Regions from separate parts of the Thioalkalivibrio sp. ALgr3 genome, predicted to be linked through region 3. Evidence: predicted binding sites of a transcription regulator. Region 3 holds the regulator's gene; each other region holds the start of a gene.
The links. The regulator sigma-54, encoded in region 3, starts transcription at its own class of promoters, with help from an activator protein. The targets are predictions, from matches to a motif close to TGGCANGNTNCNTGCTT.
Positions count from the first base shown of each region.

Region 1 (4,278 bases), on a different contig from region 3:
CTCCATTCACTGGCGCGGAGGAAGGTCAGGAAGCTGTAGAGGACGATGAATCCGATCACGGCGGCCTTGCGAGCAAAGGCCAGCGAGTCGCCCTGGCGCCCGGACAGCAATACCCCGAACACCGCCATGATCAGGCCGGCCGACGCCATGTGGTTGCGGTGCTCGTACACCAGCTCCAGGCCGATGACGGTAGAAACCAGCAGGTGCGGGATGAAGAAGAACAGTACCCCGAAGGTGATGAGCGGGTAGCGGCGCCACAGCGCGAAGGCCCCCGCGACCAGTCCGAGCAGGCCAAGCGTCGCCGGCAGGGTGGTCCAGGGCTCGTTCCAGCCCCGCGCAAGCGGGAAGGCATCGTGATACAGCGTAAGCGCGCCGGGGTCGGGTGCCACGATGTTGCGCATGTAGAACCACATCGCGTGGGCCTGGGTCCACAGGCGTTCCCACAGGTCAAAAGGTCGGTGGGGGAATTCCGGATTGATCGGCAGCACGGTGGCCAGCCCGGCCACGCCGGGCAGTACAAGGACCAGGCCGAACAGCCAGTAAAGACCGCGCCGGATAGCGGTGCCGGCCGGGCCGAAGCCGAACAGCAGCCATTCGGCCAGCAGCGCGAACACCGGGAGCATCACCCCGCTTTCCTTGCTGAGGACGGCCAGGGCCGTTCCGAGGCCCACTCCTCCCAGCACCAGCGCCCATCCGCTGCGAAGCCGGCCGCGTTCGATATGCAGGCGCCCAAGGATGTAGGCAATGAGGCCGGCGAGCATGAAGAGTGTGGCCAGGGCCTCCATGCGCTGGACGACGTACAGCACGCCGGTGAGATTGATGGGGGCCAGGGCCCAGGCAGCGGCCACGGCGACGGCAAACAGCGGAAGAGGCACGACCAGGCCCAGGCCATGGCCGCGCCGGTCCGTAAGGCGCTGCTCGAGGCGGCGCGTAACCAGCAGCGCCAGGGCAAACACGAGCAGCGTGTTGATCAGGTGGATCACCACGTTGGTGATCTTCATCGGGAACGGGTCCAGACCGAAGAAATGACGTTCCAGGGCAAAACTGCCCATGGCGATGGGTCGGTTCAGACGGCCGGAATCGGAGGAAAACGCGGCGCGGGAGAACTCCTCGATCGTCAGGGCCTCCATCTCCAGAACATCGTTGTCCAGGATGTTGGGCATGTCGTCGAAGACATAACCGCCGGTAGTGCCGGGTGCGTAGACCAGCGCGACCAGTGTCAGCAGCGCAATCAGCAGAGTCGTGGTCAGGCGGGTCTCGTTGAAACTGCGAAGGCCTTGGGTCACTGTGACCTCGTCCTGGCTAGCGTCGCGGGTGGGGATTGGAGGAAAAAGAACACCCCGCCGGAGCGGGGTGTTCAGTTCCGGGGTCAGCCAATGGCTGGCTGTCCGCCGGACAGGTCGATCCTATCAGGATCAGTTGCGGCAATCGGCCGGCAGGTACTGGGAGGAGATCGAGGTGGAACTAGATTCACCGCAGACCCAGTCGACCGACCCGCCCCTGGTCACAGCAGAGAAGGCCAGCACGTTGCTACCACCTTCACTGATATTGTTGTGAGCGTTGCCGCCGAAGGTCACCAAAATCTTGCCAGGTTCCGATCCAGCGTCGACCGAATCAACGTAGCCACCCTCAATGCTGCCCGGCTCCGCCAGACCATAAGAGCTATGGGAGCCGGCGAAAGAACCGCGGGAGCTGTAGTACTCGCTGACGGCCGTGCGGGCGCCGGCGGCCAGAGACATGCCTTCCGAGACCTGGGCGCGGATGGTGTAGTCCTGGTAGGCCGGCAGGGCGATGGCCGCGAGGATACCGATGATCGCGACCACGATCATGAGTTCGATGAGGGTGAAACCCTTCTGGACTTGCTTGCGCATGGTGTTGCTCCTTGCTTTGGGGAGTTGGTCAGGGTCCTGCTAAACCCTGCCTGAAAGTATGCAATCGTAATGCCAGGTATTGCAATACGCCGGGCAGGGAAATTTCGGAGGTCAGTCTTCGCGGCAGCCCGACGGGAGGAGGCGAGTGGGCACATCGTCGCGTCCGCTGCACCGCCAGACGACGCCGGAGGTTGCGGTGGAGGCGGAGAACACCATGTAGCCGCCTGCCACGCGCGCGCTGGCGTCGTTGCCGATTAGCGCGCGGATGGTGCCGTCGTCATGGACCTCGATGGATTCGGTGTAACTTCCATTGTAGCTAGCAGGGCTCATAAGCCCTGCCGCGGCGTTGTCGGGCGGGAAGGCTCCCCGTTCGTTGTAGAACTCTTCCACGGCATTCCGCGCCGGACCCACGAGCGAAACGCTTTCGGCGAGCTGTGCCCGCACCTGGTAGTCCGCGTAGGCAAACAGCGCGAGGCTCGCGAGGATGCCGATGATCGCGACCACGATCATGAGTTCGATCAGGGTGAAGCCCTTCTGGATGAGTTGTCGCATGGTGCTGCTCCTTTGTTTTTTGTGCGGGCAATCACATTCCGTGCCAACTCATTCACCCCGAGTGTGACGGCGATTGTCAGTCTCGGGTGACGAAATTGGTCACCTCGAGTGACAACCTTGGTCAGTTTGCGGGTATTCCCGAGTGTGCCCATCGGGATTGTCGCCCCGGCTCGTAATCGCTCTTGTATGTCCCCGCTCCCCCGCCAATAATCCTTCCTCCCCCACGCAGGAGCGCAGCCCCTGCGCGTGCTGGTGTCCCCGGCGCAATCCACCGTCGACACGAGCAGCGCAGTCCCCTGCGCGTGGGGGTGCTGGACATGCCCGATCGGCCAGAGGGCTGGCCTCCTACGGGCCCGGCACCCTGTGGGAGGCCAGCCCTCTGGCCGATCGGAGTCTGGATGCGCCCCATCGCGCAGGGGCCTGCTTGCAGGCGAACAGCCGGAGCCCGGGGCGCACGCACGTCCGGTTCGCGGCCCCCGCCACACCGGTCTGTGGGAGCCTGCTCGCAGGCGAAACGCCAAGGTTGTATACAAAGAACAATGATTAAATTCCGGGAAACACGCTACGTCGCCCGCTTCGCCATGCTCGCCGCCGCCCTCGTGCTCCCCGGCGCTGCCGCCGCCGACGTCACCGTCCACGCGGTATTCGATGGGCAAGCGGTGATCTCCGTGGACGGCGAGCGGGCCGTGGTGGCCGAGGGCGAGAGCGGTCCCGGCGGGGTTCGGGTGCTGCAGGCGGGCGGCGGACGCGTACAGGTGGAGTTCGCGGGGGAGACCCGCTGGCTGGAGCGCGGGGCGGGGGAACCCGCTTCCACAGGGGCTGGCGATGCGGATTCGGCCGATGGTGAAGCCGCGGGCCGTGAGAGAGAGGCCGCCGACCCCGGGATCACCGTGTACCCCGATTCTCGCGGGGTGCACAGCCTGACCGTGGGCGTGAACGGCCGGGCCATCACCATGGAGGTGGACCGCGAGGCCGAGTCGGTGATGCTTCGCGAGCGCGATGCCGAACGCGCCGGGGTGGATGCCGACGCCGGCAATACCGTGCACCTGCGTACCGAGCGCGGCCGCGTGAACGCCCGCCGCGTCACGCTGGATGAAGTGCGGGTGGGCGGCATCCGCCGCAGTGGCGTGAGCGCGGTGATCGTGCCGGACGATCACATCCACCGGGCGCGCCTGGGGCGGACCTTCCTCGATCGGGTGGAGGTGGAGCCCAGCGGTGATGCGCTGATCCTGCGGTAGGGGGTGCCCCGGTTCGCCTGCGAGCAGGCTCCCACAGGCCGATGTGGGGGTGCGTGGGAGCGGCCTCGGCCGCGAACCGGACGTGCGTGCGCCTCGGGCTCAACCTGTTCGCCTGCGAGCAGGCTCCCACAGGCGGGTGGCGGGTGCGTAGGAGCGGCCTCGGCCGCGAACGGACGGGCGTTTGCCTCGGGCCCAACCTGTTCGCCTGCAAGTAGGCTCCCACAGGCCGGTGGGGAGGCTGTTCGCGTGCGGGCACACTCCCACGATGGGCGATGTGTCCTTGCCGGTCCACGGGGGGTATGATCCAATACGGCCCGTTCGTTCAGGGGGTGAACGGCGCCGGCCGTGCGCCGCCGTGCGGATGCATCCGCGTGTTCGCGGGTCGCCCCTCCCGGTGCCGACGTGCCGAAAGCCCCTCGAAGGCGGTGAATTGCAGCGAGACGAGATCCAGTACCGCATTCTGAAGATCCTTCAGGACCATCCCGAGCTGAGCCAGCGCGAACTGGCGGAACGGCTGGGGGTGTCGGTGGGCAGTGCGCATTATTCCCTGAGGGCGCTCATCGACAAGGGCTGGGTCAAGGCGGGCAACTTTGCCCGCAGTGAGAACAAGACCCGCT
Region 1 covers NZ_KB897992.1:20,225-24,502, reverse strand. Annotated here, with positions in the region: gene C998_RS0111995 (lipopolysaccharide assembly protein LapB) at 1-1,286, opposite strand, end outside; gene C998_RS0111990 (pilin) at 1,416-1,871, opposite strand; gene C998_RS0111985 (pilin) at 1,983-2,423, opposite strand; gene C998_RS0111980 (TIGR02281 family clan AA aspartic protease) at 3,005-3,661, shown strand; gene C998_RS0111975 (MarR family EPS-associated transcriptional regulator) at 4,092-4,278, shown strand, end outside.
Region 1: the regulator sigma-54 is predicted to act here: its motif matches at 1,930-1,946, upstream of C998_RS0111990 (pilin).

Region 2 (4,278 bases), on a different contig from region 3:
AGCGCGCGGCCGGATTCGCTGAACACCTCGGGCATGGGCAGGTCGTGCTCGTGGCAGATACGGCTGAGCGGGCGCAGGATGTTGAGGGCGTATTCCTCCACCGAGTAGTTGATGGAGCATTCGTTGCGCGAGCGCGAGCCCTCGTAGTCGATGCCCAGGCCGCCGCCCACGTCGACCACGCGGATACCGGCCCCGGCCTCGTGCAGCGCGGCGAAGTAACTGGCCGCCTCGCCCATGCCGTTCTGGATGTCGCGGATGTTGGCGATCTGCGACCCCATGTGGAAATGCAGCAGCTGCAGGCGATCGAGCCAGTCGAGCCCGCGCAGGCGCTCGAGGATTGCCAGCACGTCCGCCGCGGAAAGGCCGAACTTGGCCTTCTCGCCGCCGGTGTTCTGCCACTTGCCCTTGCCGATGGACGCCAGGCGCACACGCAGCCCCAGCAGCGGCGAAACGTCCATGGCTTCGGCCTGGCGGATCACCTCCTCGAGCTCCGAGGGTTTCTCGATCACGATGTACACCCGGTGGCCGAGCTGCCGCCCGATCAGGGCCAGGCGCACGTATTCGCGGTCCTTGTAGCCGTTGCAGATGATGACCGACCCCGGGCGCGACTGCGCCAGCACCGCGATCAGCTCGGGCTTGGAGCCGGCCTCCAGCCCCACCTGCGGCCGGTGGCCTTCGGCATCCGCGTGGTCGCCGGCGGCGAGGATGCGCTCGACCACCGAGCGCTGCTGGTTGACCTTGATCGGATAGATCGCGGTGAAGTCACCCTGGTAATCCAGCTCCTCGGCCGCCCGCGCGAAGGCACGCGACAGGCGCCGCACGCGACCGTCGAGGACGTCCTGAAAGCGCACCAGCACCGGCGGGCCCACGTGCTCCTCGCGCAGGCGGCAGGCCAGCGCGTGCAGATCCACACCGGGGTGTTCCGGCCAGTCCGGCCGGCGCATGCAGACATGCCCGGACGCATTGATCTCGAAGAAGTCCCCGTTCCAGTGATCGATGCCGTAGGTACGGCGCGCATCATCCAGGGTCCAGGACGTGGCAGACATGGCGGTTCCGCGGTTGGGGAGGGTCGGAGTTGCCCGCAGGATACAGGGCACTATCATGACGGCGCATCCTACCGTTCACCCATGCACAAGGGGAGCCCGCCCGATGGCACTCGACGACCACTGGTTCACCGAACCCGACAAGGACATCGCGATGTCCCTGCGCATCACGAAAAAGCTCCACGAGGAGCAGACGCCCTATCAGAAGATCGAGATCTTCGAGACCACGGGCTTCGGCAACCTGATGGTGATCGACGGCTTCGTGATGCTCACCGGCCGCGACAACTTCATCTACCACGAAATGATGTCGCATCCGGTCCTGTATTCGCACAACGCACCGAAGAACGTGGTGATCATCGGCGGCGGCGACTGCGGCACCCTGCGCGAGGTACTCAAGCACGACGAGGTGGAAAAGGCCACGCAGGTGGACATCGACGAACGCGTCACCCGCCTGTCCGAGCAGTATTTCCCCGAGCTGTGCGACGCCAACGACGACCCGCGCGCCGAACTCCTGTTCGACGACGGCATCCAGTACATCAAGGACGCGGAACCCGGCTCCATCGACGTGATCATCGTCGACTCCACCGACCCGGTCGGCCCGGCCGAGGGGCTGTTCTCCGCGGATTTCTACCGCGACTGCGTGAAGGCGCTGGGTTCCGACGGCCTGCTGGTGCAGCAGAGCGAATCGCCGCTGCTGCACACCGACAGCATCCTGCGGCCGATGCACGACAGCCTGCGCATGACCGGCTTCATCGACGCCCTCACCATGCATTTCCCGCAGCCCACCTACCCCTCCGGCTGGTGGACCTGCACCATCGCCTCCAAGGACGCCCCGGTCGCCTTCCTGCGCGAGGAAGCCGCCGAGGAGATCCCGTTCGTCACGCACTACTACAACGCGGCCATCCACCGCGCCGCCGGCGCCACCCCGGAATTCTTCCGCCGCAAGCTGTTCGCCTGATCCGGCCGCGCCGGTCCGCCACCCCGGCGCCGGGCCGGCGCGGGGTGGCGGCTTCAGCCGGGAGTAACGCCTCTGCATGCCTTCCGGCATCCGCCCGGCATCAGCAGACACCGCCTCGAAACCTCCCGCGCTCGCACACTCTCAGGGCAGCCTGATCCATCTTGATGCAACCCCGAGACGGGCTGCACCACGACGGAACATTCGCTGCGCGGATCGCCCCCCCCGTAACCCGCCTCCACGCTCCACAATCCCTCCCGGGAAGCCATGGCATGGCTCCTGCTTGCACGGGTTACGGCCGGCGCATTCCTGCGCGCCGCACCGAGATTCCAGCGAGGAGAACCATGCTGCATCGACGCTGCATCGCATTCGTTGTTCTGTTTCTTGCGCCCGTGATGGCGCTGGCCCATCCCCACCACGGGCACCACGTCCACGAACAAGCGGGCTTCGCTGCGGGTTTTCTGCACCCGTTCACCGGCCTCGATCACCTGCTGGTCCTGCTCGGAATCGGGTTCTGGATGGCCCGCTCACAGCGAATCCCGGGCACCCTGACCGTCGGCGCGGCGGTACTGGCCACTCTGGCTCTCGCCTTCGCCGTGGGGGTGGCGCAAGGACCACTGCCGACCGTCGAATTCGGCATCCTCGCCTCGCTGTTGCTGACCGGCGTGCTGGTCTTTCTGGGCACGCGTCTCCCGCTGGTGGTGACCGCCGCGATCGCGGCCGGCTTCGCCGCGCTGCACGGCTTCGCCCACGGTGCCGAAATGGCGGCCGACCTGTCCGCACTGAGATTCGCCGCCGGTTTCCTGCTGGCCAGCGCCCTGCTGCTGACCGCCGGCGCACTGGCCGCCCCCCGGATACGCGATACGGCTCTCGATCGCCCGGTGGGACAGGCAGCCGGAGGGGCCATGGTTGCCGCCAGCGTCTATCTGTTGCTGGTGGTCTAGCGGCGTGGACATGACCCCCGTGGAACTGGCTGGCGCTACAGAGACCGTCCCGGAGACCCGGGACGGATGGCTCGGGCGCCTGGAGCTGGGCTTCGCCTCGCGTGGCGGACGGACCCGGCTGGCCCGCCGCCGTCACGAGGGCCCTCTGCTGGTGCAGCGAAGCTTCTTCCCCGAAGGCGATGTCTGCCACTGCTACGTGATCCATCCCCCCGGGGGCGTCGCCGGCGGCGATCGCCTGCAGCTGGAAGCGGAGCTGGACGCCGGCAGCCGGGCGCTGCTGACCACCCCTGCCGCGGCCAAGTTCTACCGGACGCAGGCAGCCAGCGCCCGCCAGGAACAAAGCTTCACGGTGGGGCCCGACGCGAGCCTGGAGTTCCTGCCGACGGAAACCATCCTGCACGGTCGCTCCCGCGTGACGCTGCACAACCACTTCCGCCTGGGACCCGGCGCGCGCCTTTGCACCTGGGATGTCCTGTGCCTGGGACGCCCGGCGCACGGCGATTACTACGAGGGCGGAGCCTGCACCCAGGATCTGTGGATCGAACGCGAAGGCCGACCGCTGGTGCATGACCGCCTCGATCTGGCCCATGGCGACCCCCTGCTGAGCCGCCCGTGGGGCCTCGACGGCTTCCCCGTGGTGGGCCAGCTGGTGGCCACCCCGGCCCCCGAGGGACTCGAACCGGCACTGCGCGAGCATCTCGGAACGCCCGACGCCCTGCGCCTGGGCATCTCGCGAATTGGGGATGTCCTGTTCCTGCGTTGTCTGGGCCATGGCGCGGAGACCGTGCGCGCGCTGCTGCAGCGGGCCTGGGCCTTCCTGCGGGAGCCGGTCATCGGGCGCCCCCCGTGCACCCCCCGTATCTGGAACACCTGACCACCGGAAGATCCATGGAACTGACCCCACGCGAGAAAGACAAGCTGCTGCTGTTCACGGCCGCCCTGCTGGCGGAACGCCGCCAGGCGCGCGGGCTGAAGCTCAACTACCCGGAGGCCATGGCGTTGATCTCGGCCGCCATCCTCGAGGGGGCCCGCGACGGCCGTTCGGTCGCGGAGCTGATGAGCCTGGGCGGGGAGGTGCTGACCCGTGACGACGTACTCGAAGGCGTCCCGGAGATGATCCCGGAGGTACAGGTCGAGGCGACCTTCCCGGACGGGGTCAAGCTGGTCACCGTTCACGAACCCATCCGTTAAGAGGAAGTGCCCGATGATCCCCGGTGAACTCCTGCCCGCGGACGGCGACATCACCCTGAACGCCGGCCGCGAAACCGTCACCCTGGAGGTGGCCAACAGCGGCGACCGGCCCGTCCAGGTCGGTTCTCACTATCACTTCTTCGAG
Region 2 covers NZ_KB897976.1:444,021-448,298, reverse strand. Annotated here, with positions in the region: gene speA (biosynthetic arginine decarboxylase) at 1-1,046, opposite strand, end outside; gene speE (polyamine aminopropyltransferase) at 1,150-2,001, shown strand; gene C998_RS0102200 (HupE/UreJ family protein) at 2,343-2,942, shown strand; gene C998_RS0102195 (urease accessory protein UreD) at 2,953-3,816, shown strand; gene ureA (urease subunit gamma) at 3,831-4,133, shown strand; gene C998_RS0102185 (urease subunit beta) at 4,147-4,278, shown strand, end outside.
Region 2: the regulator sigma-54 is predicted to act here: its motif matches at 2,267-2,283, upstream of C998_RS0102200 (HupE/UreJ family protein).

Region 3 (4,278 bases):
GTCCTCCAGGGTATGCAGGGCGACGGTCTTGCCGGAACCCGACAGACCACTGACCAGCAGCAGACGCATGTCGGTCAGCCCTCGGGATCGGGGTTGGGGACCGTGGTGCTGGGCCCGCCGATGTGGAAGGTGGATTCCTCCTGCTGATCCTCGCCCATCTGGCGCCGCTGGCGGGCGCGCAGGTCGTCCCCGGCGATGTAGCCCTGCATGTGCAGCAGGTGGTTGCGGACCGCGGCCTCGATCATGACCGCGATGTTGCGCCCCGGCGCCACCGGCAGGCTGATCAGCGGGATGCGCAGGCCGAGGATCTCGCTCTCGCCGCGGCGCCCGTTCAGGCGATCGTCCGGCACCGGCGAGGGCTCGTTGTGGTCGCGCAGATCGATGATCAGGCGCAGATACTTGCCGCCCTTGATCGCCGAGTCGCCATACATCGCGCGGATGTTGAGCACGCCCAGGCCGCGCACCTCGAGCAGATCCTGGAGCAGGGCGGGGCAGTGTCCACGCACGATATCGGGGGCAATGCGCGCGAACTCGGGGGCATCATCGGCGATCAGCCGGTGGCCACGCGAGATCAGCTCGAGTGCGACCTCGCTCTTGCCGACGCTGGAGGCCCCCGAGATCAGTACACCGATCCCGAGGATCTCCATGAACACCCCGTGGCGCACCTCGAAATGGGCGAGGCGCTGCTGCAGGAAATAGCGCAGCAGCGCGATGACTTCGTGCGAGGATGTGCGTGTGCACAGGATCACCGGCAGGGGGTCGTCACCTGTCTGCGGCATGCGCGGGAACGGGCAGGTGTCCTCGGCGAAGATCACCATGGTAGTACCGGTGCGGGCCATTTCCAGCACCAGGTGGTCACGCTGCTCGTCGGACAGGCCGGCGATGTAGCGGGCCTCGTAGTCGCCGATGACCTGGATGCGGTTGGGGCGGATCAGGTTCAGGTGGCCGGCCAGCGGCAGGTCGCCATCCCCGAATCCCAGGAGTTCGCGGTCGCCCGCGGCCTCCTCTCCGTGGACGTAGCGCAGGTCCAGACGGCTCCCCATCGCCCGCGTGAGCGCGGCGATGGTGATGTTGCTCGCGGTGCCGTCGGCTGCCGCTTCCGCCCGGTCGGCCATGGTCAGGTCTCGCCCAGGGCCCGGGTGAGGGCCTGCTGGACCCCCGCGCTGTCCGCGGCGCGCCGGATGCCGGCGAGGGTGTCCGGCTGCGACAGCCCGCGCGCGAGCTGGGCCAGCAGGTCCAGGTGTTCGCTGGTGGCCTCTTCCGGCACCAGCAGGGCGATCAGGATGTCCACCGGTTCGTGGTCCATGGCTTCGAAATCCACGCCCTGATCCAGACGCAGGACCGCGATGCGGGGCGTATCCAGCTCGGCGAGACGGCCGTGCGGGATCGCCACGCCATGGCCGAGCCCGGTGGAGCCCAGTTTTTCACGGGCCGACATGGCTTCGAACGCGGCACTGGCCGCCAGTCCGTCCGCGGCCCCGTCCACCAGCAGATCGGCGAGGGTTTCCAGCGCTCGTTTCTTGCTGGAGCAGTCGGTTTCCAGTCCGATGCGCTCCGGGGTGATGAGCTCGGCCGGATTCATCGGCTTACTCGGGTTGTTCGCGGTTGCGCTGGGCGCCCTCGGCGCGATGATGATCCTTGACCTTCTCCTTGTGCTTGATCAGCTGGCGGTCGACCTTGTCGATCAGGCCGTCGATGGCGGCGTACATGTCATCGTGGCTGGCCTCGGCGTGGATGTGGTTGCCGCTGACCTGCAGATTCGCTTCCGCCTTGTTGTGCAGCTTCTGCGTCTTCTCGTGGTTCAGCACCACGTGCACGTCGATCACCTTGTCGAAGTGGCGTTCCAGCTTCTGGAATTTCTCGTTGACGTAGTCGCGCAGGGCGTCGGTGATGTCGACGTGGTGTCCGGTGAGATTGATCTGCATGGGTCAGGCTCCTTTCGGTTTGCTTCCGGTCGGCATGGCGGCCATCTGGCGGCGCTCGCTGGAGGATGGCAGGTTCATGCCCTCCCGGTATTTGGCCACGGTACGCCGGGCCACGTTGATGCCCCGATCCGCCAGGATCTGGGCGAGGCGGGAATCGCTGAGCGGTTTGCCCGGCGTTTCCTCTTCGATGAGTTCGCGGATCATGGCACGAATCGCGGTCGCGGAGCATTCCCCGCCGTCGCTGGTGCCCACGTGACTGGAGAAGAAATACTTGAATTCGAACACCCCGCGGGGGGTGTGCATGTATTTCTGCGTGGTGACCCGCGAGATCGTGGACTCGTGCATCTCCAGGGCTTCGGCGATGTCGCGCAGGATCAGCGGCTGCATCGCCACCTCGCCGTGTTCCAGGAACCCCTGCTGGCGTTCGACGATCGCTCGCGCCACGCGCAGCAGGGTGTCGTTGCGGCTGTGCAGGCTCTTGATGAACCATCGCGCCTCCTGCAGCTGATCGCGCATGAAGGCGCTGTCGCGGGCATCGGAGACCTGGCGGACCATGCCGGCGTAGAGGTCGTTGATGCGAATGCGCGGGGCGATCTCGGGATTCAGGTCGACCTGCCAGCCCCGGTCGGTATGACGCACGTAGACATCCGGGACCACGTATTCCGGCGGTGTCTCGCTGATCTGGGCGCCGGGGCGCGGGTTGAGCGTGCGGATCAGGTCCAGCGCCGCGGCCAGTTCGTCGCCATCGCGTACGCCGCTCTGGCGCTGCAGGGCCTTGTAGTCACGCCGGGCAAGGGCGTCCATGCCGTGTTCCAGGAGCGCGCGCGCCGCCTCGCGCGAGGGCGCGTCCGGCGCCAGCTCGCCCAGCTGGACCTCCAGGCACTCGCGCAGATCCAGCGAACCGACCCCCAGCGGGTCGCAGTGCTGCAACCAGTGGCGTACGGCCTCGACCTCGTCGGTGTCGACGGGGGGGTCTTCACTCCGGCTGATGGTCTCGGCCAGGGTCTCGACGTCGCCCTCGAGGTAGCCGTCGCCGTTGATGGTGTCGATCAGGGCGGCGCCGATGCGCTGGTCGCGCGGGGTCAGGTGCGACAGATGCAGCTGCCACAGCAGGTGATCCTGCAGCCCGCCGCCGTCGTCGTCCGAGGTGTTCTCCAGCGGGTCGCGGTCGTCCGGACCGCGCGGGCTGGCGCTGGCGTCGTAGATGTCTTCCCAGCGGCTGTCGGTCACCAGCTCGTCGGGGATGATGTCCTCCGAGCCGCCGGCATCCACCGTTTCGCCGGTGCCGGCGGCGTCGCTGCCGCTCTCGCCGTCGTCGGTGTTCGCGTCGCTGTCGGTGTCCGCGGTGTCCCCCGCGTCGGCACCGAGTTCGTCATCCTCGGCCTGTTCCAGCATGGGATTGCTTTCCAGCGCCTGCTGGATCTCGGCCTGGAGCTCCAGCGTGGACAGCTGCAGCAGCCGGATGGCCTGCTGCAGCTGCGGCGTCATGGTCAGCGTCTGACCGAGCTGCAGATTCAGCCCGGGCTTCAGCATGAGTTGGGAAAGGCGTTGGTCACCATAAGTGAATAGTAATCCCTTGCTGCGGGCTTGTGCACCGCCCCGGTGCGGCGGTCGGTGTCACAGGCGGAAGTTTTCGCCGAGGTAGACCTCGCGCACGCGGGTGTCGGCCAGCAGTTCGTCCGGCGTGCCCGCGCTCAGCAGGTGCCCCTCGCTGAGGATGTAGGCGCGGTGGCAGATGCCCAGGGTCTCGCGCACGTTGTGGTCCGAGATTAGTACGCCGATGCCGCGTTCGGCCAGGTGGCGGATCACTTCCTGGATCTCGCTGACCGAGATCGGGTCGACCCCGGCGAAGGGTTCGTCCAGGCAGATAAACCGCGGATCACCGGCCAGCGCACGGGCGATCTCGGCGCGCCGCCGTTCGCCTCCGGACAACGCGATGCCGGGGCTGTGGCGCACGGTTTCGAGCTGGAATTCCTCGATCAGGGCATCGCCGATGCGGCGGCGCTCGTGGCGGTCCAGTCCGGGCCGCAGTTCCAGCACTGCCTGCAGGTTGTCCTGGACCGACAGGCGGCGGAAGATCGAGGCCTCCTGCGGGAGATAGCCCAGCCCGGCGCGGGCGCGTTCGTGGATGGGCGCCCGGGTGATGTCGCGCCCGCCCAGGGTGATGCGCCCGGTATTGGGCCGGATCAGGCCGACCAGGCTGTAGAAACAGGTGGTCTTGCCGGCCCCGTTGGGTCCCAGCAGGCCGACCACCTCGCCGGGCACCAGGTCCACGTCCATTGCGTCCAGCACGGTACGCTGGCCATAGCGCTTGCTCAGCTCGCGGGCGACCAGATGGGCGTCGGCCGCGGGC
Region 3 covers NZ_KB897978.1:220,022-224,299, forward strand. Annotated here, with positions in the region: gene rapZ (RNase adapter RapZ) at 1-69, opposite strand, end outside; gene hprK (HPr(Ser) kinase/phosphatase) at 75-1,115, opposite strand; gene C998_RS0105350 (PTS sugar transporter subunit IIA) at 1,118-1,582, opposite strand; gene hpf (ribosome hibernation-promoting factor, HPF/YfiA family) at 1,587-1,925, opposite strand; gene C998_RS0105360 (RNA polymerase factor sigma-54) at 1,929-3,458, opposite strand; gene lptB (LPS export ABC transporter ATP-binding protein) at 3,543-4,278, opposite strand, start outside.